3 regions of the Streptomyces sp. NPDC058092 genome follow, and region 2 is predicted to be linked to each of the others. Evidence: riboswitches for the same ligand, from Rfam matches in the RefSeq annotation. Region 2 holds a riboswitch; each other region holds the start of a gene.
The links. Region 2 has a riboswitch for cobalamin ahead of ACFVV1_RS23750 (HoxN/HupN/NixA family nickel/cobalt transporter). Riboswitches for the same ligand answer to the same signal wherever they lie in the genome.
Positions count from the first base shown of each region.

Region 1: linked by a shared signal. The riboswitch ahead of ACFVV1_RS16885 (cobalamin biosynthesis protein) and the one ahead of ACFVV1_RS23750 (HoxN/HupN/NixA family nickel/cobalt transporter) in region 2 are both predicted to bind cobalamin.
Region 3: linked by a shared signal. The riboswitch ahead of ACFVV1_RS02335 (ribonucleoside-diphosphate reductase subunit alpha) and the one ahead of ACFVV1_RS23750 (HoxN/HupN/NixA family nickel/cobalt transporter) in region 2 are both predicted to bind cobalamin.

Region 1 is NZ_JBHVSY010000009.1:47,768-55,196, reverse strand. It holds gene cobN (cobaltochelatase subunit CobN) at 1-1,928, opposite strand, end outside; gene ACFVV1_RS16890 (cobyric acid synthase) at 1,925-3,442, opposite strand; gene ACFVV1_RS16885 (cobalamin biosynthesis protein) at 3,439-4,467, opposite strand; cobalamin riboswitch at 4,612-4,743, opposite strand; gene ACFVV1_RS16880 (hypothetical protein) at 4,915-5,145, opposite strand; gene ACFVV1_RS16875 (anion permease) at 5,222-6,487, opposite strand; gene ACFVV1_RS16870 (class II aldolase/adducin family protein) at 6,787-7,429, shown strand, end outside.
Region 2 is NZ_JBHVSY010000014.1:171,189-178,617, reverse strand. It holds gene ACFVV1_RS23770 (Zn-ribbon domain-containing OB-fold protein) at 1-167, opposite strand, end outside; gene ACFVV1_RS23765 (TetR family transcriptional regulator) at 287-958, opposite strand; gene ACFVV1_RS23760 (electron transfer flavoprotein subunit beta/FixA family protein) at 1,103-1,888, shown strand; gene ACFVV1_RS23755 (electron transfer flavoprotein subunit alpha/FixB family protein) at 1,976-2,938, shown strand; gene ACFVV1_RS23750 (HoxN/HupN/NixA family nickel/cobalt transporter) at 3,062-4,150, opposite strand; cobalamin riboswitch at 4,178-4,381, opposite strand; gene ACFVV1_RS23745 (hypothetical protein) at 4,378-4,635, opposite strand; gene ACFVV1_RS23740 (biotin/lipoate A/B protein ligase family protein) at 4,733-5,788, shown strand; gene ACFVV1_RS23735 (SpoIIE family protein phosphatase) at 5,910-7,429, opposite strand, start outside.
Region 3 is NZ_JBHVSY010000001.1:492,579-500,007, forward strand. It holds gene ACFVV1_RS02335 (ribonucleoside-diphosphate reductase subunit alpha) at 1-1,596, opposite strand, end outside; cobalamin riboswitch at 1,735-1,870, opposite strand; gene mctP (monocarboxylate uptake permease MctP) at 2,019-3,653, opposite strand; gene ACFVV1_RS02345 (DUF3311 domain-containing protein) at 3,650-3,904, opposite strand; gene ACFVV1_RS02350 (GntR family transcriptional regulator) at 4,173-4,937, opposite strand; gene ACFVV1_RS02355 (extracellular solute-binding protein) at 5,217-6,503, shown strand; gene ACFVV1_RS02360 (carbohydrate ABC transporter permease) at 6,603-7,429, shown strand, end outside.

The sequences.
Region 1 (7,429 bases), on a different contig from region 2:
AGGTAGCCGTCGATGTGCATGACGAACGAGTCGAAGTCGTCGTCGCCGGGCTGCTCGTCGACATGGAGGTCGTGGTGCAGCTCGGCGGCCTTCACCAGCGTCCAGATCTGCGCCCGCACCGACGGCGCCTTCGTCGGGTCGAGATCGCTGACCAGCGCGTACTCGTCGAGCAGCTGCTCCAGCTTGGCCAGGTCGCCATAGGTGTCGGCACGCGCCATCGGCGGCACCAGATGGTCCACCACGGTGGCGTGCCCACGCCGCTTGGCCTGGGTGCCCTCGCCCGGGTCGTTGACGATGAACGGGTAGATCAGCGGCAGTTCGCCGAGCACGGCATCGGGGCCGCACCCGGCGGACAGGCCGAGGCCCTTGCCCGGCAGCCACTCCATCGTGCCGTGCTTGCCCATGTGGACGACGGCATCCGCACCGAAGGAGTTCTCCAGCCAGCGGTACGTCGCCATGTAGTGATGCGACGGCGGCATGTCCGGGTCGTGGTAGATCGCGATCGGGTTCTCGCCGAAGCCGCGCGGCGGCTGGATCAGCACCACCACATTCCCGAACTGCAGCGAGGCGAGGACGATGTCGTCCCCGTCCACGTACAGCGAGCCCGGCGGCTCGCCCCAGTGCTCCAGCATCGAGTCGTGCAGCTCCGGTTCCAGCTTGTCGAACCAGGCCCGGTAGTCGGCGAGCGGGACGCGTGCGGGGGCAGCCGCGAGCTGCTCCTCGGTCAGCCACTCGACGTCGTGGCCACCGGCGTTGATGAGGCGGTGGATCAGCTCGTCGCCGTTGTCGGGGTGCCCGTCGACCCTGTAACCGGCGTCGCGCAGGGCGTCCAGGACCCGCACCGCCGACGCGGGCGTGTCCAGGCCGACGGCGTTGCCGACGCGGGAGTGCTTGGTCGGGTAGGCGGTGAAGACGAGGGCGAGCTTCTTCTCGGCGTTCGACTTGTGCTTGAGGACGGCGTGGCGCACCGCGATTCCGGCGACGCGCGCGGCGCGTTCGGGGTCGGCGCGGTAGACGGGCACGTCGTCCGGGCCCTGCTCCTTGAAGGAGAACGGGACGGTGATCAGACGGCCGTCGAATTCGGGGATCGCGACCTGCATCGCGGCATCCATGGGGGAGAGCGCGGCGTCGGAGGCGTCCCACGCGGCGCGCGAGGAGGTCAGGCACAGGCCCTGCAGCACGGGGACGTTGAGATCGGCGAGCGCGCCGATGTCCCAGGCCTCGTCGTCGCCCCCGGCGGAGGCGTCCGACGCGCGGGTGCCGCCCGCCGCGAGGACCGTGGCGACCAGGGCGTCCGCCCTGCCGAGCAGCTCGTAGAGACCGGCGTCCGCGCCGCGCAGCGAACCGCAGTACACGGGCAGGGCGTTGGCGCCGCGCGCCTCGACCGCGTCGCACAGGACGTCCACGAACGAGGTGTTCCCGGACAGCTGGTGCGCCCGGTAGAAGAGCACCCCGACGGTCGGGCGGCCCTCGACGAACGCGCGTCCGCCGTGCAGGCCCCACTCGGGCATCTGCTGCGGCTCGGCGAAGCCGTGACCGGTCAGCAGAACGGTGTCGGACAGGAAGCGGGCCAGCTCCACGAGGTTTCCGGGGCCGCCCTCCACGAGGTAGCGCAGCGCCTCCGCGACCACACCGGCCGGTACGGACGACTCGGCCATCAGCTCCGCGTCCGGCACGGCCTCGCCGCCCAGCAGCACGGTCGGGATGCCGGACGCCTTGAGGACGGCCAGCCCGTCCTCCCAGGCGCGCTTGCCGCCGAGGAGACGGACGACGGCGACGGAGGAGCCCTCGATCAGTGCGGGAAGTTCCTCGCGGGCGTCGATGCGGGTGGGGTTGCCGATCCGGTACGGCGCGCCGGAGCCGCGGGCGGCGAGGAGGTCCGTGTCGGCGGTCGACAACAACAGCACGGTGCTCGTAGAGGCGTTCATGCGCGTGCTCCAGGTGCTCCGGGGGCGATGAAGGGAAGTCCGGACGGTGCGCCCGACTCGATGAGCCGCAGCAGCGCGTCGGTGTCCGCGTGTTCTTCGATGAGGTCGCCGAGGCGGTCGAGTTGTTCCTCGCGCAGTTCGGCGAAGCAGGTGTCGGGGGCGGGGACGAAGCGCCGGCCGGCGGCCCGCGCGACCTCGGCCAGGTAGCGGCGGCGGAATTCGTCGCTCTCCAGCGAGCCGTGCCAGTGGGTGCCCCACACGGCGCCGACCCGGCAGCCGTCCAGGAACGGTTCGCCGCCGCGTACATCGGCGACGCCGTGGTGGATCTCGTACCCCTCGACAGATGCGCCGAGCGCCTCGCCGACGGGGCGGGCGAGGGTCTTCTCGCGGTTGAAGCGGATGCGTACGGGCAGCAGGCCGAGGCCGTCGATGTGCCCGGCCCTCGACTCGACGTCGTCCTCGATGTGTTCACCGAGGATCTGGAAGCCGCCGCAGATGCCGAGGACCGGCCGGTCCTCGGCGGCACGCCGCACCAGGGCGTCGGCGAGGCCGCGCTCGCGCAGCCAGGCCAGCGCGTTCACGGTGCCGCGGGTGCCCGGCACGATGACGAGGTCGGCGTCGGCCAGCTCCTCGGCGCGGTCCACGAACCGGACGACGACGCCCGGTTCGGCGGCCAGTGCGTCCACATCGGTGAAGTTCGACATCAGGGGTACGGCGCACACTGCGACGCGCAGCACGTCGTCGCCGAGCGGCGGCGCGACGACCGATTCGCGTACGGCTCCGCGCAGCGAGACCCTCAGACCGTCCTCTTCGTCGATGCCCAGGCCGTGGGTGAAGGGCAGCACCCCGTACGTCTGCCGCCCGGTGATGTCGCGCAGCATCTCCAGGCCGGGCTCCAGCAGCGAGACGTCGCCGCGGAACTTGTTGACGAGGTAGCCGGCGATCAGCGACTGGTCCTCGGCGTCGAGCAGCGCCGTCGTACCGAAGAACGAGGCGAAGACGCCGCCGCGGTCGATGTCACCGACGACCACCACCGGGAAGCGCGCCGCCCGTGCGATGCCCATGTTCACGATGTCCGTGCGCCGTAGATTGATCTCGGCCGGACTGCCCGCCCCCTCGCAGATCACTGCGTCATACGTGCCCCGAAGCTGCTCCAGACAGTCCACGACCGTGGAGAGAAGCGCTTCCTGCCGGCCCCCGTGGTAGCCGCGCGCGCTCATCTCGCCCACCGGTCTGCCCATCAGGACGACCTGGCTGGAGCGGTCGCCGCCGGGCTTGAGCAGGACCGGGTTCATCAGCGCGGTCGGCTCGACCCGGGCGGCCTGGGCCTGCATGGCCTGGGCGCGGCCGATCTCGGCACCCTCGCGGGTGACGAACGAGTTCAGCGACATGTTCTGCGCCTTGAAGGGCGCCACCTTCACGCCTCGGCGTACGAGCCAGCGGCAGATGCCCGCGGTGACGACGCTCTTGCCCGCGTCCGAGGTGGTTCCGGCGACCAGCAGTCCGCCGCTCATGTCCGTCTCCGTCCTGCGATCGAACGTCCTGCCATCGAATGTCCTGCGATCGAACGTCCTGCCTTCGGGCGTTCCGCGATCCGCCGGGCGGCGAGGGCCACGCCCAGCCGGCCCGCCACGCACACGCCGAGGGCCAGCGCGCTCACCCGGCGCGACAGCCGTACCGCGCGTTCGATGTCCTGGGTCTCCACCGCCCGGCCCGTCTCCCCGTTGAGGACGGGACGGTGCTCGACGCGGCCGCCGTACGCGAGCGTCCCGCCGAGCCGTACGCCGAGCGCACCCGCGAACGAGGCTTCCACCGGGCCCGCGTTGGGGCTCGGGTGCTTGGCCGCGTCGGCCCGCCACGCCCGTACCGCTCCACGTGGCCGCCCCCCGGAGGCCACGGCGAGCAGGGCGGTGAGCCGGGCACCGGGCCAGCCCGCGAGGTCGTCGAGGCGGGCCGAGGCCCAGCCGTAGCGCCGGTGGCGGGGCGACTTGTGGCCGACCATGGCGTCGAGCGTGTTCGCGGCCCGGAAGCCGACGAGCCCGGGGACACCGGCCAGCGCACCCCACACCAGGGCGCCGACCACGGCGTCCGAGGTGTTCTCGGCCACGGACTCCACCACGGCGCGGGCGATCTGCGGCCCGTCGAGGGAGTGCGGATCGCGCCCGCACAGATGCGGCAGCCGCTCGCGGGCGCGGTCGATGTCACCGGCGGCCAGGGCGTCGCCGATGGTCCGGGCCTCACGCCCCAGGGAGGTACCGCCGACGACGGACCAGGTGGCGGCCGCGGTCAACGCGACGGAGACGGCGGGGTGGCCACGTACGGCACGGGTGATCAGCGCGGCACCACCCGCGGCGCCTCCGGCGCAGACAAGGGTGTGCAGCGCGCCCCACCCGCGGTGGTCGCGCCACAGCCGGCGCTCGACGCCCGCCGCGGCCCGCCCGAAGGCGGCGACCGGATGCCCCCTGCGGGGGTCACCGAGCAGCAGATCGCCGATCAGACCGGCTGTGGCGCCGTACGCGAAGATGCGGTCGGCACGCACGGCTCAACCGGCCGTCACGCCTCGAAGGAGGTTCGTACAGGCGGCTCTCGACGAGAGCGCCACAGCAACGGACGCACGGCAGCCAGGCATGGCGATATGTCCTCACTCAGGGTCCGCGCCCTGGTTCGACGTGACCGGCGACGAGAGTCTCCTGGCTCCCGGATCCGCAGTTCCCCCGGCCTTCCAGCCCGCTCGCGCGTGCCGTGACTTCCGGTGTGGGGGACTGCTCCCCGGTGACAGTGGCGGGACCGCGCCGGATTCGCACCGGCTTCCTCTGCTGTCGCCGTAATTGGCTCCGGCAGTCCACCACGCTCCGCGAACGCCCGTCAACTTGCCGTTGACCTGCGACGGCGCAGTGTGCTGAGGCCCACACCGGGCCCGGCGCAGCACTTCGGGCCGGACACACGTCGTGTGTCCGGCCCGAAGAGGGAGTGCGCGGGGCGGGGCTCAGGCGACGATCAGATAGATCCCGTACGCGACCGCCGCCGCGCACAGCGCGAAGCAGACGTACGCGCCGGTGCGGGCCAGCAGCAGTGAGCCGCCGGAGCCGCCCTGCGTGGCCGGTTCGGGCTGCTTGGAGAGGCCGACGATGCCCAGGGTGAAGAGGCCGACCAGCGCGACGGTGGCGACGAGGGAGACGCCGAAGACGGTGCCGAGGGCTGCCCAGTCGATTTTCATGCTGAATCCTTAAGACGGCGGGCCTGGACGATGGGCCCGGACGGCGGGCCCGGGCGGACCGGCCTGGACGGTCGGCCTAGACGGTGGCGGGTCGCGCCGGGTCCGGGGTGGCTCCGGCCGGGGCCGGAATGGTGGTCTTGAGGTCCTGTGCCGCTGCCTGGGCCGCGGTGAGCGGCGGGCTGACGGCGGCGATGGCCGTGGTGACGACGCCCGCGGGCTCGGCGACGCCGTCCGCCGGTGCGACATCGCCGTGGCCGACCGGCTTGCGGCGCGACAGCATCCAGATCGCCCCGGAGCCCGCGACCAGCAGCGCCGCGACGACCACGACCCCCCAGGTGCCCTGCTTGGTGAGGAATTCCGCGCCCGCGCCGACCAGACCCGCGGCCGGCAGGGTCAGACCCCAGGCGACGAACATCCGGGTGGCGGTGGACCAGCGGACCACGCCGCCCTGGCGGCCGAGGCCCGCGCCCATCACGGCGCCGGAGCAGGACTGGGTGGTGGAGAGGGAGAAGCCGAGGTGCGAGGAGGCCAGGATGACCGTGGCCGCACTGGTCTGGGCGGCGAAGCCCTGCGGCGGCTTGAGGTCGGTGAGGCCGCTGCCCATGGTGCGGATGATGCGCCAGCCGCCCAGATAGGTGCCGAGCGCGATGGCCAGACCGGCGGAGACGATCACCCAGACCGGCGGGTTGGAGCCGGGGTGCAGGACGCCACCGGTGACCAGCGCCAGGGTGATGATGCCCATGGTCTTCTGCGCGTCGTTGGTGCCGTGGGCGAGGGAGACGAGTCCGGCCGAGGCGATCTGACCGGCGCGGTAGCCCTTGGCGGTGGCCTTCTCCTGGGCGTCGTTACGGATCTTCCCGCCGATCCGGTACGTCAGCCTGGTGGCCAGCAGCGCGGCCAGACCGGCGACGACCGGGGCGGCGACCGCGGGGAGCAGCACCTTGGTGACGACGGTGCCGCCGTTGACCGACGACCAGCCCGCCGACATCACCGCCGCGCCGATCAGGCCGCCGAACAGGGCGTGCGAGGAGCTGGACGGCAGCCCGACCAGCCAGGTCAGCAGATTCCACAGGATGGCGCCGACGAGTGCCGCGAAGATGACTTCTGTTCGCAGCCCGCTCTCGTTGACGATCCCGCCGGAGATCGTCTTGGCGACCTCCACGGACAGGAACGCGCCGACGAGGTTGAGAACGGCGGACATGGCCACCGCTGTCTTCGGTCTGAGTGCGCCGGTCGAGATGGTCGTCGCCATCGCGTTGGCGGTGTCATGGAAACCGTTCGTGAAATCGAACACTAGAGCTGTCACGATCACAATCGCGAGGAGCAGCGTGATGTGTTCCATTTACCCAGGCAATCGTTCGACGTCATTGGCACGTGGACCGTAGGCAATCTGAGTGAACAGAAGATGAACTGAACAGGGCGTCACGGTGACTGCAAACGGAGTCGGGTCGCTCTTTTCGTACCCCGCTTGTCCCGCGCGCGCGGCGCGAGTCGGGCGCAGGGCCCTGCGAGGCCTGTTTCGGCCCCTCATTGCCCCTATTTACGAACGTTTCCGATTTGTGATGGTGACGACTTCGGTCGACCGCATGTCTGTTCGCCTTCCGGGCTGACCCGGGCCTCCGTAGCTGACAGGATCTCCGCATGAGCGATCAGCAGCGGGACGCGATCGAACGGGCCTGGGAGGGTGTTGTCGCCACCGCCCGCAGGACGGCGGCGGACGGCCTCGTCGTCGGGACCTCGGGCAACGTGTCGGCCCGGGTCGGCGGGACGGTCCTGGTCACCCCGAGCGGAGTGCCGTACGACCGGCTCGGCCCCGAGGACGTCGTCGGCGTCGATCTGACAGGCAACCGGGTCCTAGGCGAACTGGCCCCGACCAGCGAACTCCCGCTCCACCTCGCGGTCTACCGGAACAGCGACGCGGCCGCCGTCGTGCACACCCACGCAGTGCACGCCACGGCCGTCTCCACCCTGGTTCCCGAGGTCCCCCCGGTCCACTACGCCGCCGCCATGCTCGGTGGCCCCGTCCGGGTCGCGGCCTACGCGCGCTACGGGACCGCGGAACTGGCCGAGAACATGCTCGCCGCCCTGCGGGACCGTACGGGCTGCCTGCTCCAGAACCACGGAACCGTCACCTACGGAGCCACCCTGGACGAGGCGTACGACAGGACCGCCCAGCTGGAATGGCTCTGCCGGCTCTGGCTCACCGCGAGCTCCGTACCCGGACACACGCCGAGCCTGCTCTCCCCGGCCCAGCTGCGGGACGTACAGGAAGCCCTGAAGGGAT
Region 2 (7,429 bases):
ACCACGACGCCCAGCCCGGCGCTGTGTTCGGGCTTCAGATCACTCGATGCGCACACCGGACACAGCAGCCTCCGGAAGGAGGCGGTGCCGCACCAGCGGCACCGGTGGTAGTGCAGGCCGGCTTCCTCATGCACCGTCTGCACGGTGCCACTTGACGACTGGGACATGTTCGACCCCCTGCGCTCGCCTCGGATGCGCCACACCTGCGCGTCGGCGCGTCCGCACCATAGGACACTGAGTGCCGAAACGTAAAGGCACTCAGTGCCAGATGCGGTACGGTCCGGTGTCAGCCTTGACCGATGACCGACTCGATCTGCTGCACGACGCGCCACATCGGAGCACCCTTCGCCGCGACCATGACGACCACGTCGCCGCCGGGCGAGGGCGCGGACGTGCCTCCGGCCGCCGCGCTCCCCCATACCTGGCGCACCAGCCCGAGGGCGTGATCCACCGCGGCCTCCGCGTCCCCGTCACCGCCCGAACGCAGCCAGGTCCGCAGCCCGTTGTTGTGCGCGGCGACGACGGACGCGGCGATCACCTCGGCCCGCAGCGCGCCGTCCCCCGACTCGCCGTACCGGTCCCGGAGATAGCCGGCCAGCGTCTGCTCGTACCGGCGCACCACGGACAGTTCGTAGGTGCGCAGCCCGGGCACCTCCCGGGTGAGCCGGTAGCGCTGGACGGAGAATTCGGGGTTGGCGGAGTACATCCGAAGGACGAGCCGGGCCGCGTCGCACACCGCGTCGACCGGCTCCGCGTCACCGACCGCCGCCAGGAAGGCGGTCATGTCGGCGAGACAGCGTTCGTGGTCCGGGAAGACCGCGTCCTCCTTGGACGGGAAGTACCGGAAGAACGACCGGCGCCCGACCCCGGCCCGCGCCACGATGTCGTCCACCGTGGTCTGCTCGAAGCCCCGCTCCAGGAAGAGCTGGAAGGCCGCCTGGGCGAGCACCTCCCGCATGGGGGCCTTCTTCGCCGGTCTGCGTGCGTCAGTCATGCGGGGAACGTAACACCGGAGAGCCCCTTCTGGCACTAGGTTCCTTTACAGAGGGTACTGAGTGCCATATCGTCAACCTACGAACCATACCCAGGTAGGAGAGCCGGCGTGAGCTTGAGGATCGTTGTCTGTGTGAAGTACGTGCCCGACGCCACCGGGGACCGGCATTTCGCCGATGACCTGACGCTGGACCGTGAGGATGTCGACGGTCTGCTGTCGGAGCTCGACGAGTACGCGGTGGAGCAGGCGCTGCAGATCGCGGACGAGGCGGACGATGCGGAGATCACTGTGCTGACGGTGGGTCCGGAGGATGCCAAGGACGCGTTGCGCAAGGCGTTGTCGATGGGTGCGGACAAGGCCGTTCACGTCGAGGACGACGGTCTGCACGGTTCGGACGTGATGGGTACGTCGCTGGTGCTGGCGAAGGCGATCGAGAAGGCCGGTTTCGACCTGGTGATCGCCGGTATGGCGTCGACGGACGGGGTGATGGGTGTGGTTCCCGCGCTGCTGGCGGAGCGTCTGGGTGTTCCGCAGGTCACGTTGCTGTCCGAGGTTTCCGTGGCGGGCGGGGTCGTCAGGGGCCGCCGTGACGGTGACACGGCGTCCGAGCAGCTGGAGGCTTCTCTGCCGGCGGTGGTGTCGGTGACGGACCAGTCGGGTGAGGCGCGGTACCCGTCGTTCAAGGGGATCATGGCGGCGAAGAAGAAGCCGGTGGAGTCCTGGGATCTGGAGGACCTGGAGATCGAGGCGGACGAGGTCGGTCTGGCGGGTGCCTGGACCGCGGTCGATTCGGCGGCGGCGCGTCCGGCCCGTACGGCGGGCACGATCGTCAAGGACGAGGGCGAGGGCGGCAAGCAGCTGGCCGAGTTCCTGGCGGGCCAGAAGTTCATCTGACCCCGGCCCCGGCCCCGGTCCCGGTCCGGGTCCCGTTTCCGTTTCCGTTCTCGTTTTTCTTCGCAACTCGCAGGAGATTGAAGTCCCATGGCTGAAGTTCTCGTCTTTGTCGATCACGTGGACGGTGCCGTCCGCAAGCCCACGCTGGAGCTGCTGACGCTGGCGCGGCGTGTCGGTGAGCCGGTCGCGCTCGCGCTGGGTGCGGGTGCCGCGGGCACGGCCGGTGTGCTGGCCGAGCATGGTGCGGTGAGGGTCCTGACGGCTGATGCGCCGGAGTTCGCCGAGTACCTGGTGGTGCCGAAGGTCGATGCGCTGCAGGCGGCGTACGAGGCGGTGTCGCCGGTCGCGGTGCTGGTCCCGTCGTCCGCGGAGGGCAAGGAGATCGCGGCCCGTCTCGCGGTCCGTATCGGTTCGGGGATCATCACGGACGCGGTGGATCTGGAGGCCGGTGAGCAGGGCCCGGTCGCCACGCAGTCCGCGTTCGCCGCGTCGTTCACCACCAGGTCCCGGGTCTCCAAGGGCACCCCGGTGATCACGGTCAAGCCGAACTCGGCGCCGGTGGAGGCCGCTCCGGCCGCGGGTGCGGTCGAGGCGCTGGTGGTGTCGTTCTCCGAGAAGGCCACCGGCACCAAGGTCGTCTCCCGCACCCCGCGTGAGTCGACGGGGCGCCCGGAGCTGACCGAGGCCGCGATCGTCGTCTCGGGTGGCCGGGGTGTCAACGGCGCCGAGAACTTCGCGGTCATCGAGGCGCTGGCGGACTCGCTCGGTGCGGCGGTCGGTGCGTCGCGGGCGGCCGTGGACGCGGGCTGGTACCCGCACTCCAGCCAGGTCGGCCAGACCGGCAAGTCCGTCTCGCCACAGCTGTACATCGCGTCCGGTATCTCCGGGGCGATCCAGCACCGCGCGGGCATGCAGACGTCCAAGACGATCGTCGCGATCAACAAGGACGCCGAGGCCCCGATCTTCGACCTCGTCGACTACGGCGTCGTCGGCGACCTCTTCCAGGTCGTGCCCCAGCTCACCGAAGAGGTCAGGACCCGCAAGGGCTGACCCACCCCCCTCGAAACAGCGTCCCGACGGTCCGGGGCCGCGTGGTGTGCACTCACTCACCGCACGGCCCCGGACCGTCCTGCCGATCCGGCTCACGTCCAACTCGCCCCCGGCGCAAGGGCGTCAGCCGCTGTCGGCGGCGCGGGCCGTCCAGCGTTCCTCGACCTTCGCGATCCTCCAGTACGCCAACGCCACCGCCCACACCAGCACGAAGAGCCCGACGATGATGTAGCCGACGTTGCCCAGGTCGAGGCCGGAGATCCAGCCGGTGACCGAGTCCCGGAGATCGAGCTTGTCGTGCAGGACGGTGACCAGCTCGATCGTGCCGATGAAGAAGGCGACCGCGATCGACAGGCCCGTGATGGCAAGGTTGTAGAAGACCTTGCGTACGGGGTTGGAGAAGGCCCACTGGTAGGCGAAGTTCATGAACGTCCCGTCGAGCGTGTCGAACAGGCTCATCCCGGCGGCGAACAGCAGCGGCAGGCACAGGATCGCGTACCAGGGCAGACCGGCCGCGGCACCGCTGCCCGCCATGACCATCAGGGTGACCTCCGTGGCGGTGTCGAAGCCGAGACCGAAGAGGAAGCCGAGCGGATACATCTGGCCGGGCCTGGTGATGGACCGGGTGAACCGGCCGAGGATCCGGTTCATGAACCCCCGCGAGTCCAGGTGCTGCTCCAGCTCGGCCTCGTCGAAGCGGCCGGCCCGCATCGCCCTGAACACCCGCAGGATGCCGACGAGCGCGACGAGGTTCAAAGCGGCGATCAGGTAGAGGAAGGACCCGGAGACGGTCGTGCCGACCACGCCCAGCACCTGGTGCGTGCCCGAATTCTCGTTGATCAGCACCCCCGCGAGGCGCGCTCCCCCGGCTACCAGCGCTGCCATGGCGATGACCACGCTGGAGTGTCCGAGCGCGAACCAGAAGCCGACCGAAACGGGCCGCTTGCCGTCGGCCATCAGTTTGCGGGTCGTGTTGTCGATGGCGGCGATGTGGTCGGCGTCGAAGGCGTGCCGCATGCCGAGGGTGTAGGCGGTGATCCCGAGCCCGATGCCGAACGCCTTGGATCCGACCTCGTAATGCCCCGGCACGACCAGCAGGAACAACACGCCGAACGCCACCACGTGCAGGGCCGCTATCACCGCGAGCAGCCCCGCGGTGCGGATGGTGTCCTCGCGCCGCCACTTGAACACGGCAGACTCGGGCAGGGTCATACGGTCACGCTCCAGCACCTCGTGGATAACTTCGTGAGATGCCGTGGCCGGTCTCCTGGCTGACGGGTTCGCTCGCGCTCGTACCCGCCCCGGCCTTCCCAGCCGCGCTCTGCGGCCAGTGGCGTCAGTGGGACGGATACTCCCCGATCACAGTGGCGAGGGCCGCTCCGGCCTGAGACTCCCTGGAGTCTGTCACCGGTCTTCCCGAACACCACGACGCGCACACTCTAGATTCCCGTGAGTGACACCCACAAGTACGCCGGGTCCGACCGGTGGCACAGTGGACGGAGGGCGCGGCCGTCCTCGCTCGCTGCGCGGTCCCGGCCGAAGCGGCCGACGACGAGCTGCCTGCGGCGCTCTCTCCGGACGAGCAGCATCAGCTGAGAAGCGCCGTCGTCGAGCAACTCCCGCGCCGAGCGCCCCTCCACGCCCTCGGCGCACAGAGTGAACTCCCCTTCCTCCGCATGCCGGAGTTCGTAACGCACGGCCCCGTTGTGACGGCGGATTAGATCGCGCGGCAGGGACGTTGTGCGTGATCGGTGCCGATTCGTAGAGGAATCCGGTGGATCTGGAGGCATGGCTGTGCACGGTGAGTACAAGGTCCCGGGCGGCAAGCTCGTCGTCGTCGATCTGGACGTCGAGGGCGGGGCGTTGCGCAACGTACGGGTGGCCGGGGACTTCTTCCTGGAGCCCGACGAGGCGATTCTCGCGATCGACGCGGCGCTGGAAGGTGCCCCGGCCCATACCGGCACCGCCGGTCTCGCCGCCCGGATCGACGCGGCTCTCCCCGCCTCGACCGTGATGCTCGGCCTCAGCTCCGAGGGCGTCGCCGTCGCCGTGCGCCGGGCCCTCGCCCAGGCCACCGAGTGGAGCGACTACGACTGGCAGCTCATCCACGAGGCCCCGCAGTCCCCCGCGCTCCACATGGCCCTCGACGAGGTCATCACCGCCGAGGTCGCCGCGGGCCGGCGTCCGCCGACGCTCCGGGTGTGGGAGTGGGCCTCGCCCGCCGTGATCATCGGCAGTTTCCAGTCGTTGCGCAACGAGGTCGACCCGGCAGGTGCGGAGCGCCACGGCATCACGGTCGTCCGCCGCGTATCCGGTGGTGGGGCCATGTTCGTGGAGCCCGGCAACACCATCACGTACTCGCTCTCCGTCCCGGACTCGCTCGTCTCGGGCCTCTCGTTCGCCGACAGCTACGCCTATCTCGACGACTGGGTGCTCGGCGCCCTCGGCGACATGGGCATCAAGGCCTGGTACCAGCCGCTCAACGACATCGCCACGGACGCAGGGAAGATCGCGGGAGCGGCTCAGAAGCGCGTGGTCGGCGGGGAGGGTGCCGTTCTGCACCACGTGACCATGTCGTACGACATCGACGCCGACAAGATGCTGGAGGTGCTCCGCATCGGCAAGGAGAAGCTCTCCGACAAGGGCACCAAGAGCGCGAAGAAGCGCGTCGACCCGTTGCGCCGCCAGACCGGACTGGCGCGCGAGGCCGTCATAGAGCGGATGATCGAATCCTTCCGCACCCGGTACGGCCTCGCGCAGGGCAAGGTGACGGACGAGGAGATGGCCCGGGCCGAGGAGCTCGTGCGTACGAAGTTCGGCACCGAGGAGTGGACCGCCCGGGTGCCGTGAGCGGGCCCCCGGGCGCGAGCGCCGAATTCCGTGAGCGGGTGATGCACCGGGTGACGCACGGAGTCGAAGACAGCGGCGTTGCTGTGATGCCGGTGCTGTGGACGGTCCATCGGGAGGGTCGTCACGTTGCCGTCGCCGGGATTTCCTGCTCGGTCCAGATGATCTTGCCTTCGGGCGTGTAGCGGGTACCCCAGCGGCGGGTCAGCTGGGCGACGAGGAAGAGGCCGCGACCGCCCTCGTCGGTCGTCCTGGCGTGCCGCAGCCGGGGAGAGGTGCTGCTGGTGTCGGAGACCTCGCAGATCAGGACGGACTGGCGCAGCAGCCGCAGCCTGATCGGGCCGGTGGCGTAGCGCACCGCGTTGGTGACCAGTTCGCTGACGATCAGCTCGGTCGTCATCTCCAGTTCCTCCAGGCCCCAGGTCCTCAGCACGCGCGCCGTGCGGGCCCGGACGCCCGCGACGGCGGCCGGGTCGGAGGGCACCTCCCAGGAGACGACGTGGTCGGCGCTCAGCTCGTGCGTACGGGCGAGCAGCAGGGCGACGTCGTCGGGCTGCGGTACGGGGAGCAGCTGATCGACGACCGTCGCGCACAGTGCGTCGAGGGAGAGTCCGCACTGCGACAGGGCGGCGCCGAGGTGGGACATGCCGATATCGACGTCCCGGTCCCTGCCTTCGATGAGGCCGTTGGTGTAGAGGCCGATCAGGCTGCCTTCCGGCAGCATGACCTCCGCCGTCTCGAAGGGCATCCCGCCCAGGCCGAGCGGGGGCCCCGCGGGCAGTTCGGGGAAGCTGACGCGCCCGTCCGGGAAGACGACGACGGGGGGCGGGTGGCCGGCGCGGGCCATCGTGCAGAGCTGGGTGACCGGGTCGTAGACCGCGTACAGACAGGTGGCGCCGAGCACGGTCGTGCCGCTCGCCCCGCCGTCGGGTTCCTCGTCGCTCAGCCGGAGCACGAGGTCGTCGAGGTGGGCCAGCAGTTCGTCGGGGGGAAGGTCCATGTCGGCGAGGGTGTGCACGGCGGTGCGGAGCCTGCCCATGGTCGCGGCGGCGCTGATGCCGTGGCCGACGACATCGCCGACGACCAGGGCGACCCGGGCGCCGGACAGCGGGATCACATCGAACCAGTCGCCCCCGACACCGTCCTTGGCGTCCGCCGGGAGGTACGAGGATGCCACGTCCAGGGCCATCCCTCCGGGCAGCGTGTGCGGAAGCAGACTGCGCTGGAGGGTCAGCGCCGCGGCGTGCTCGCGGGTGTAGCGGCGGGCGTTGTCCACGCACACCGCCGCCCGCGCCACCACTTCGCGGGCCGGCAGGACGTCGTCGGGTTCGAAAGGGGCCAGGTTCACCGATCGCACGAAAGTGGTCAGGCCGAGCACCGTGTCCCGGGCCCGCATGGGTACGGCGATGAGGGAGTGGAAACCGAACTCGCGGATGGTCGCCGCCCTGGCGGGCTGTTCGACATCCCACAGCCGCCTGACGGAGTCGAGGACCGGGATCAGGAGGGGTTCACCCTCCCTGAGGAACCGGACGTCGTGGGACGGGGGAACGGAGTCCACCGTGTCCCCGACCCGGTGGACCGCCTCCGGGCAGCCCTCCCGCACCGAGCTCATTCCCGCGCGGCGCAGCATCGGCCGGGCCGACG
Region 3 (7,429 bases), on a different contig from region 2:
CCGCAGCCGGAAGAAGACGTCCTGCAGGCCCATGGCCCCGAGGCCGACCGGGCGCCACTTCGCGTTGGAGCGGCCGGCCTGCTCGGTCGGGTAGAAGTTGATGTCGACGACCCGGTCGAGGAAGGTCACGGCGGTACGGACGGTGGCGTCCAGCCGCTCCCAGTCGATGGAGCCGTCGGCGACGAACGCACCGAGGTTGACCGAACCCAGGTTGCAGACGGCCGTCTCGCCGTCGTCGGTGACTTCGAGGATCTCGGTGCACAGATTCGACGAGTGGACGACGCGGCCCGGCTCGGCGGTCTGGTTCGCGGTGCGGTTGGAGGCGTCCTTGAACGTCATCCAGCCCTGGCCGGTCTGCGCCAGGGTCCGCATCATCCGGCCGTACAGCTCACGGGCCGGCATCGACTTGCGGGCCAGCCCCTTGGCCTCGGCGGCCCGGTACGCGGCGTCGAACGCGTCGCCCCACAGGTCGACCAGCTCGGGGACGTCGGCGGGCGAGAACAGCGACCAGTCGCCGTCCGCGTCGACCCGGCGCATGAACTCGTCCGGGATCCAGTGCGCCAGGTTGAGGTTGTGCGTACGCCGCTGGTCCTCGCCCGTGTTGTCGCGCAGCTCCAGGAACTCCTCGATGTCCGCGTGCCAGGTCTCCAGGTAGACGGCGGCGGCGCCCTTGCGCCGGCCGCCCTGGTTCACCGCGGCGACCGAGGCGTCGAGCGTCTTCAGGAATGGCACGATGCCGTTGGAGTGCCCGTTGGTGCCACGGATCAGCGAACCGCGGGCGCGGATGCGGGAGTACGAGAGACCGATGCCGCCCGCGTGCTTCGAGAGCCGTGCCACCTGGTGGTAGCGGTCGTAGATCGAGTCGAGCTCGTCGAGCGGGGAGTCCAGCAGATAGCAGGAGGACATCTGCGGGTGCCGGGTGCCGGAGTTGAACAGGGTCGGCGAGGACGGCAGATAGTCGAGCCGGCTCATCAGCCCGTACAGCGCCGCGACTTCGTCCAGGGCACGCTCCGAGTCGTTCTCGGCGAGCCCGGACGCGACTCGCAGCATGAAGTGCTGGGGTGTCTCGATGACCTGGCGGGTGTGCGGGTGGCGGAGCAGATAGCGGCTGTGCAGGGTCCGCAGCCCGAAGTAGCCGAAGCGGTCGTCGGCGCCGTCGGCCAGCGAACGCTCCACCAGCGAGTCGAGGGCGGCCGCGTGCAGCGCGACGAACTCGGCGGTGCGGTCCGCGATCAGGCCCTCGCGGTGCCCGACGGCGACCGAGGCGGAGAAGGAGACGGCGCCCTGGCCGGCGGCCTCGTCGGCGATGGCGAGGGTCAGGAGCCGGGCGGCGAGCCGGGAGTAGGCGGGGTCCTCGGAGATCAGCCCCGCGGCGGCCTCGGTGGCCAGCGCGCGCAGCTCGGCCTCGTCCGCCCGGGCGCTGCGGCCGCGCAGCGCGGCGGCGGCGACGCGACCGGGGTCGGTGTCGGGCAGATCGACGGTGAGGTCGGTCAGGGTCCGCAGCAGTGCGGTTCCCGGTCCGTCGTGTGCGGTTGCCTCGGACTCGGCCGCTTCGGACACGGCGGCTGAAGCCGGATCGGCTGGCGCGATGGTCACGTGGTGCTCTCCCTCGCTCGGCTCGGGGCCGGCGGGGAACGGGGCGGCCGGACAGAGGCGGGCCCGGGTCTGGGCAGCACTCCGTACGGCGTCCACCGGCCCAACCGCGAGGCCCGGACGTCTGGCATCCGGTTCGGTCGAGCCGGATGCGCTGTCGGCAGGTCCTCGGACTTACTCGGGGGTGCGCAAAAGCGCACCGAACACACCGTTGCGGGACAGTTCCGGATTCGCACCGGATTCCCCTGCGGCGACAGCGAGCATGAGCATACATGTGGGGGCCGCCCGATGAGACAGCCCCCACATGTTGTGTCGCGCAACGGAATTCGGGACGCGCGTACGGCCCGCCGCTGAGGGCAGGGGCGGCCCGCCGCGCCCCGCTGAAGGGGGCTCGACGGGCCGTCGTACGGCTGTGGGAGCGGCCGTCAGTGGCCGCCGCGTGCCCCTGCTGTGGCCGGTGGGAGCTCCACCTGGACGCCCCGGTCGCCCGCGTCGGCCGTGTAGTCGGCCGGCGAGGTCTCGTCGACCCCGACGGGCGCCTTCACGGCGTTCAGGACGAAGGTGAGCACCACCGTCACCACCACGTTCAGCACGAACGCCGTGAGACCGATGTAGCCGATCTCGCCGATGCCCGGGATCTCCTTGGACGACCCGCCGAAGTGCGCCTGGGTCGGGCTGGCGACGCCGTACGCGGCCACCGTCCCGTACACCATGCCGACCGCCCAGCCCGCGAGCAGCGCCCAGCGGTGGAACCAGCGGGTGAACAGGCCGCCGACCAGGGCCGGCATCGTCTGGAGGATCCAGATCCCGCCGAGCAGCTGGAAGTTGATCGCGACCGTCTTGTCCATGGTGAGGACGAAGGCGAGCGCGCCGACCTTCACCAGCAGCGACACCAGCTTGGAGACCTTGGTCTCCTGCTCCGGGGTCGCGTCGGGCTTCAGGAAGTCCTTGTAGATGTTGCGGGTGAAGAGGTTCGCCGCGGCGATCGACATGATCGCGGCGGGCACCAGCGCGCCGATGCCGATGGCGGCGAACGCGACGCCCGCGAACCAGTCCGGGAACATGTTCTCGAACAGCTGCGGGATGGCCAACTGCCCGTTGTCGACCTTGATCCCGGCGGCGATCGCCATGAAGCCGAGCAGCGCCAGCAGGCCCAGCATCAGCGAGTACAGCGGCAGGATCGTGGTGTTGCGCCGGATCACATTGCGGCTGCGGCTGGAGAGCGTCGCCGTGATCGAGTGCGGATACATGAACAGCGCCAGCGCCGAGCCCAATGCCAGGGTGGCGTAACCCCATTGACCCGCCTCGCCCGGTGCGAGCGCGCCGCGCGGCTTGCCGGTCGCCGGATTGGTCTGCGAGAACGCCTCGCCGGCCTTGGCGAAGATGTCGTCGAAGCCGCCGAGCTTGATCGGGATGTAGATGATCGCCACCGTGATGACCAGATAGATCAGCCCGTCCTTGACGAAGGCGATCAGCGCGGGCGCCCGCAGACCGGACGAGTAGGTGTACGCGGCGAGCACCGCGAACGCGATCAGCAGCGGCAGGTCCTTGATGAACCAGTGGGTGTTCTCGCCACCGCCGACGCCCATCACGTCCAGCACCGCCTGGATGCCGACGAGTTGGAGCGCGATGTACGGCATCGTGGCGAGGATGCCCGTGACGGCGACCGCCAGCGAGAGCCCCTTCGAGCCGAAGCGTCCGCGGACGAAGTCCGAGGTGGTCACGTAGCCGTGCTTGTGCGAGACCGACCAGAGCCGCGGCAGGAAGGTGAAGATCAGCGGGTACACGAGGATCGTGTACGGCACGGCGAAGAAGCCGGCTGCGCCCGCCGCGTAGATCGCCGCGGGCACGGCGACGAAGGTGTACGCGGTGTACAGGTCGCCGCCGAGCAGGAACCAGGTGACCCAGGTGCCGAACGACCGTCCGCCCAGGCCCCATTCGTCGAGGCTGGCGTCGTTCTCGGCCTTCCGCCAGCGTGCGGCCAGGAAGCCCATGACCGTGACGGCCAGGAAGAAGAAGATGAAGACGCCGAGTGCGACGCCGTTCACGCCGTCCTTCATGCCGACGCACCCCCCTTGCGGGCGCGCTGGTCACGCTGCCACAGCTTGTACGCGATCATCGTGAGCGCGGTGGAGATCAGCACCCAGAGCATCTGGTACCAGTAGAAGAACGGAATGCCGATGAAGGTGGGGTCCACCTTCGCGTACGAACTCACCCAGAGCATCGCCACGAACGGCGCGATGAGACAAAGGGCGATGACCACCCGCACCGGTGTGACGGTCGGTGGTTTTCCTTCTGGGTCTGCTGGCATGCGGCGACTCCGTCCCCTCGCTGATCACCTGGTGTAATGCGCAGGAAATCTAGGGGAGGCTTCTGGTCACCGTCACCCCCTGTCCGCATTGCGGTCCGGCAACAGTCTCGTGAGCGGGCGCGAATGTTCGGAATGTTGCCAAACGTACGAGAGTTGGTCCGGATCAAGGCGTGCGAACGGCCCCCGTGGAGTGACGGATTCCACGGGGGCCGATGCGGCTGTGCGTACGGGGTGCGGTGGCCGGAAGCAGCCGGTCGCCGTGGCGGGTTCAGTCCGTCGGCCGCTTCAGGCGGGCCACGAACTTGTACCGGTCGCCGCGGTAGACCGAGCGCACCCACTCCACCGGCTCGCCCCGTCCGTCCAGCGAATGCCGCGAAAGCATCAGCATCGGAAGGCCCACATCCGTACCGAGCAGCCCGGCCTCGCGCGGTGTGGCGAGCGAGGTCTCGATGGTCTCCTCGGCCTCGGCCAGCCTGACGTCGTACACCTCGGCGAGCGCGGTGTAGAGAGACGTGTACTTCACCAGCGAACGGCGCAGCGCCGGGAAGCGTTTGGCCGAAAGGTGCGTGGTCTCGATCGCCATCGGCTCACCGCTGGCGAGCCGGAGGCGCTCGATCCGCAGTACGCGGCCGCCGGTCGTGATGTCGAGCAGCCCGGCCAGCGTGTCGTCGGCCGTGACATAGCCGATGTCCAGCAGCTGGGAGGTCGGTTCGAGTCCCTGGGCGCGCATGTCCTCGGTGTACGAGGTGAGCTGGAGGGCCTGGGAGACCTTCGGTTTGGCGACGAAGGTCCCCTTGCCCTGGATGCGCTCCAGCCGGCCCTCGACGACCAGTTCCTGGAGGGCCTGGCGCACGGTGGTGCGCGAGGTGTCGAACTCGGCGGCCAGGGTCCGCTCCGGGGGCACGGGAGTGCCCGGCGGCATGGTGTCCGTCATCTCCAGGAGATGTCGCTTCAGCCGGTAGTACTTCGGGACGCGCGCCGTCCGCGTGGTCGCGCCCGTCTCGTTCTCCGTACTGCCCCCGTCGGCACCCATGGCCCGCCTTCCCGACTGCTGCGTTGCTGCCGTCACCGGCTCCTCCGTCTGTCGCGGCTCACATGGTGGCACGGTCCGGTCACGGGTCGTCGCCCTCCCTTAGATGTCGGTCCTATAACGGACGCGAGTGCACTTCTTATACACCCTTGACACCCCTAAAGGTCTAGGCCAAGCTCCCGGTACTGGTCTAAACCATTAAAGACCAGGTCCAGCCCCAGCAGTACTCGTCGAATGTCTTCGCGGTGGGCGGGGTTGCAGTATCCCTGAGGAGGGTTTGGCGTGAAGCGCAAGCTCATCGCGGCGATCGGCGTCGCGGGCATGATGATCGGCCTGGCGGCGTGCGGGTCCGACGACGGCGGTAGCGACAACGTTAAGAAGACGAGCGCCGGCAGTTACGAGGGCCAGACCCTGACTGTATGGACGATGTCCGGCTCGAACCCGCCCGGTTGGACCAAGACGGTCACCGACGAGTTCGAGAAGAAGACCAAGGCCAAGCTGAAGATCGAAGTCCAGGACTGGAACGGCATTCAGCAGAAGGTCACGACGGCCCTCTCCGAGTCCAACCCGCCGGACGTCCTGGAGATCGGCAACACGCAGACCCCCGCGTACGCCAAGACCGGTGGCCTCGCGGACCTCGGTGACTTGAAGAAGGAGATCGGCTCCGCCTGGGCCGACGGCGTCAACCAGCCCTCCGTCTACGACGGCAAGCAGTACGCCCTGCCGTGGTACGTGGGCAACCGCGTCGTCATGTACAACAAGAAGGTCTTCAAGGACGCCGGTATCACCGAGACGCCGAAGACCCGTGCCGACCTCTTCAAGGCGTTCGACGCCATCAAGCAGAAGGGCGACGCCGAGCCGATCTACCTGCCCGGCCAGAACTGGTACTTCTTCGACGGTCTGCTCGTCGGCAAGGGCGTTTCGCCGGTCAAGAAGGAAGGCGACAAGTACGTCTCCAACCTGGCCGACCCGAAGGTCGCCGAGGCCATGGACGTCTACAAGCAGTACCAGTCCTACTCCAAGGCGCCCAAGGACAAGGACGAGGCCACCCCGCAGCAGGCCGAGGTCTTCGCCAAGGGCAAGACCGGCGCCATCATCGCGATGGGCTACGAGGCCGGTACGGCCATCAAGGCCAACCCGAAGCTCAAGGACGACATCGGCTTCTTCACCATCCCCGGTGAGACCGCGGACAAGCCCGAGGGCGTCTTCCTCGGTGGCTCGAACCTCGCCGTCGCCGCGGGCAGCAAGAAGCAGGATCTGGCCAAGGAGTTCCTGAAGATCGCGCTCTCCGAGGCGAACGACGGCGCGCTCATCAAGGAGGCCGGCTGGTCTCCGAAGAACGACGCCATGCAGAAGTACACCGTCGGCCAGCCCGCCGCCGAGGCGGCCGGCCCGGCCGCCGCCAAGTCCGGTGGCACCACCCCGCTGATCCCGGAGTGGGCGCCGGTCGAGAACCCGCCGAACCCGATCAAGACCTACATGACGCTGGTCCTGCAGGGCAAGTCGCCCGCCGACGCCGCCAAGAAGGTCGAGGGCGAGCTCAACAAGCGCCTCGGCCAGCAGCAGTAGTCGCAGTAGCGCGTTCCGCGCCGGGGCGGCGGGTCTCGACCCGCCGCCCCGGCTGTACGCACCGTTCCGTGTAGGGCTTTGTTGGAAGAGATGGCGAGCATGGCAGTGCAAACCGAACCCTCGGATGTGGCCAAGACGGCCGCAGCCCGCGGGCAGGACGGGAAAACACCCGTCGGGCAGCACGGGGGCAGCAAGCGGAAGGTGGGTATCGGCGCAGCGCCGTACCTGTTGATGGTTCCCGCGCTCGCGGTGACGGCGATCTTCCTCGGGTACCCCCTGGCGAAGAACGCCATGCTGTCGTTCCAGAACCTCAACATGGGACAGCTGATCCAGCATGTCACCGAGTGGAACGGCTTCAAGAACTACCAGGAGATCCTCACCGGTGAGGACTTCTGGAAGGTCACGGTTCGCACGATCGTGTTCACCGGCGTCAACGTCGTCCTGATCATGATCATCGGCACCCTGGTCGGCCTGCTGCTCGCCCGTCTCGGCAAGAAGATGCGTCTCACCCTGATGGTCGGCCTGGTGCTCGCCTGGGCCATGCCGATCGTCGCCGCGTCCACCGTCTTCCAGTGGCTGTTCGCCTCGCGCTTCGGCGTCGTCAACTACGTGCTGGACAAGCTCGGCTGGCACTCGATGGCCGACTTCAACTGGACCGGATCACAGTTCTCCACCTTCTTCGTCGTGACCCTGATGATCGTCTGGCAGTCGATCCCGTTCGTGGCGATCAACCTCTACGCGGCGACCACCACCATCGCCAAGGAGCTGTACGAAGCCGCGGCGCTCGACGGCGCCGGCGTCTGGAAGAGCTTCACCTCGGTGACGTTCCCGTTCCTGCGGCCCTTCCTCTACGCCACGACCTTCCTCGAGGTCATCTGGGTCTTCAAGGCCTTCCCGCAGATCTTCACCATCAGTGAGGGCGGCCC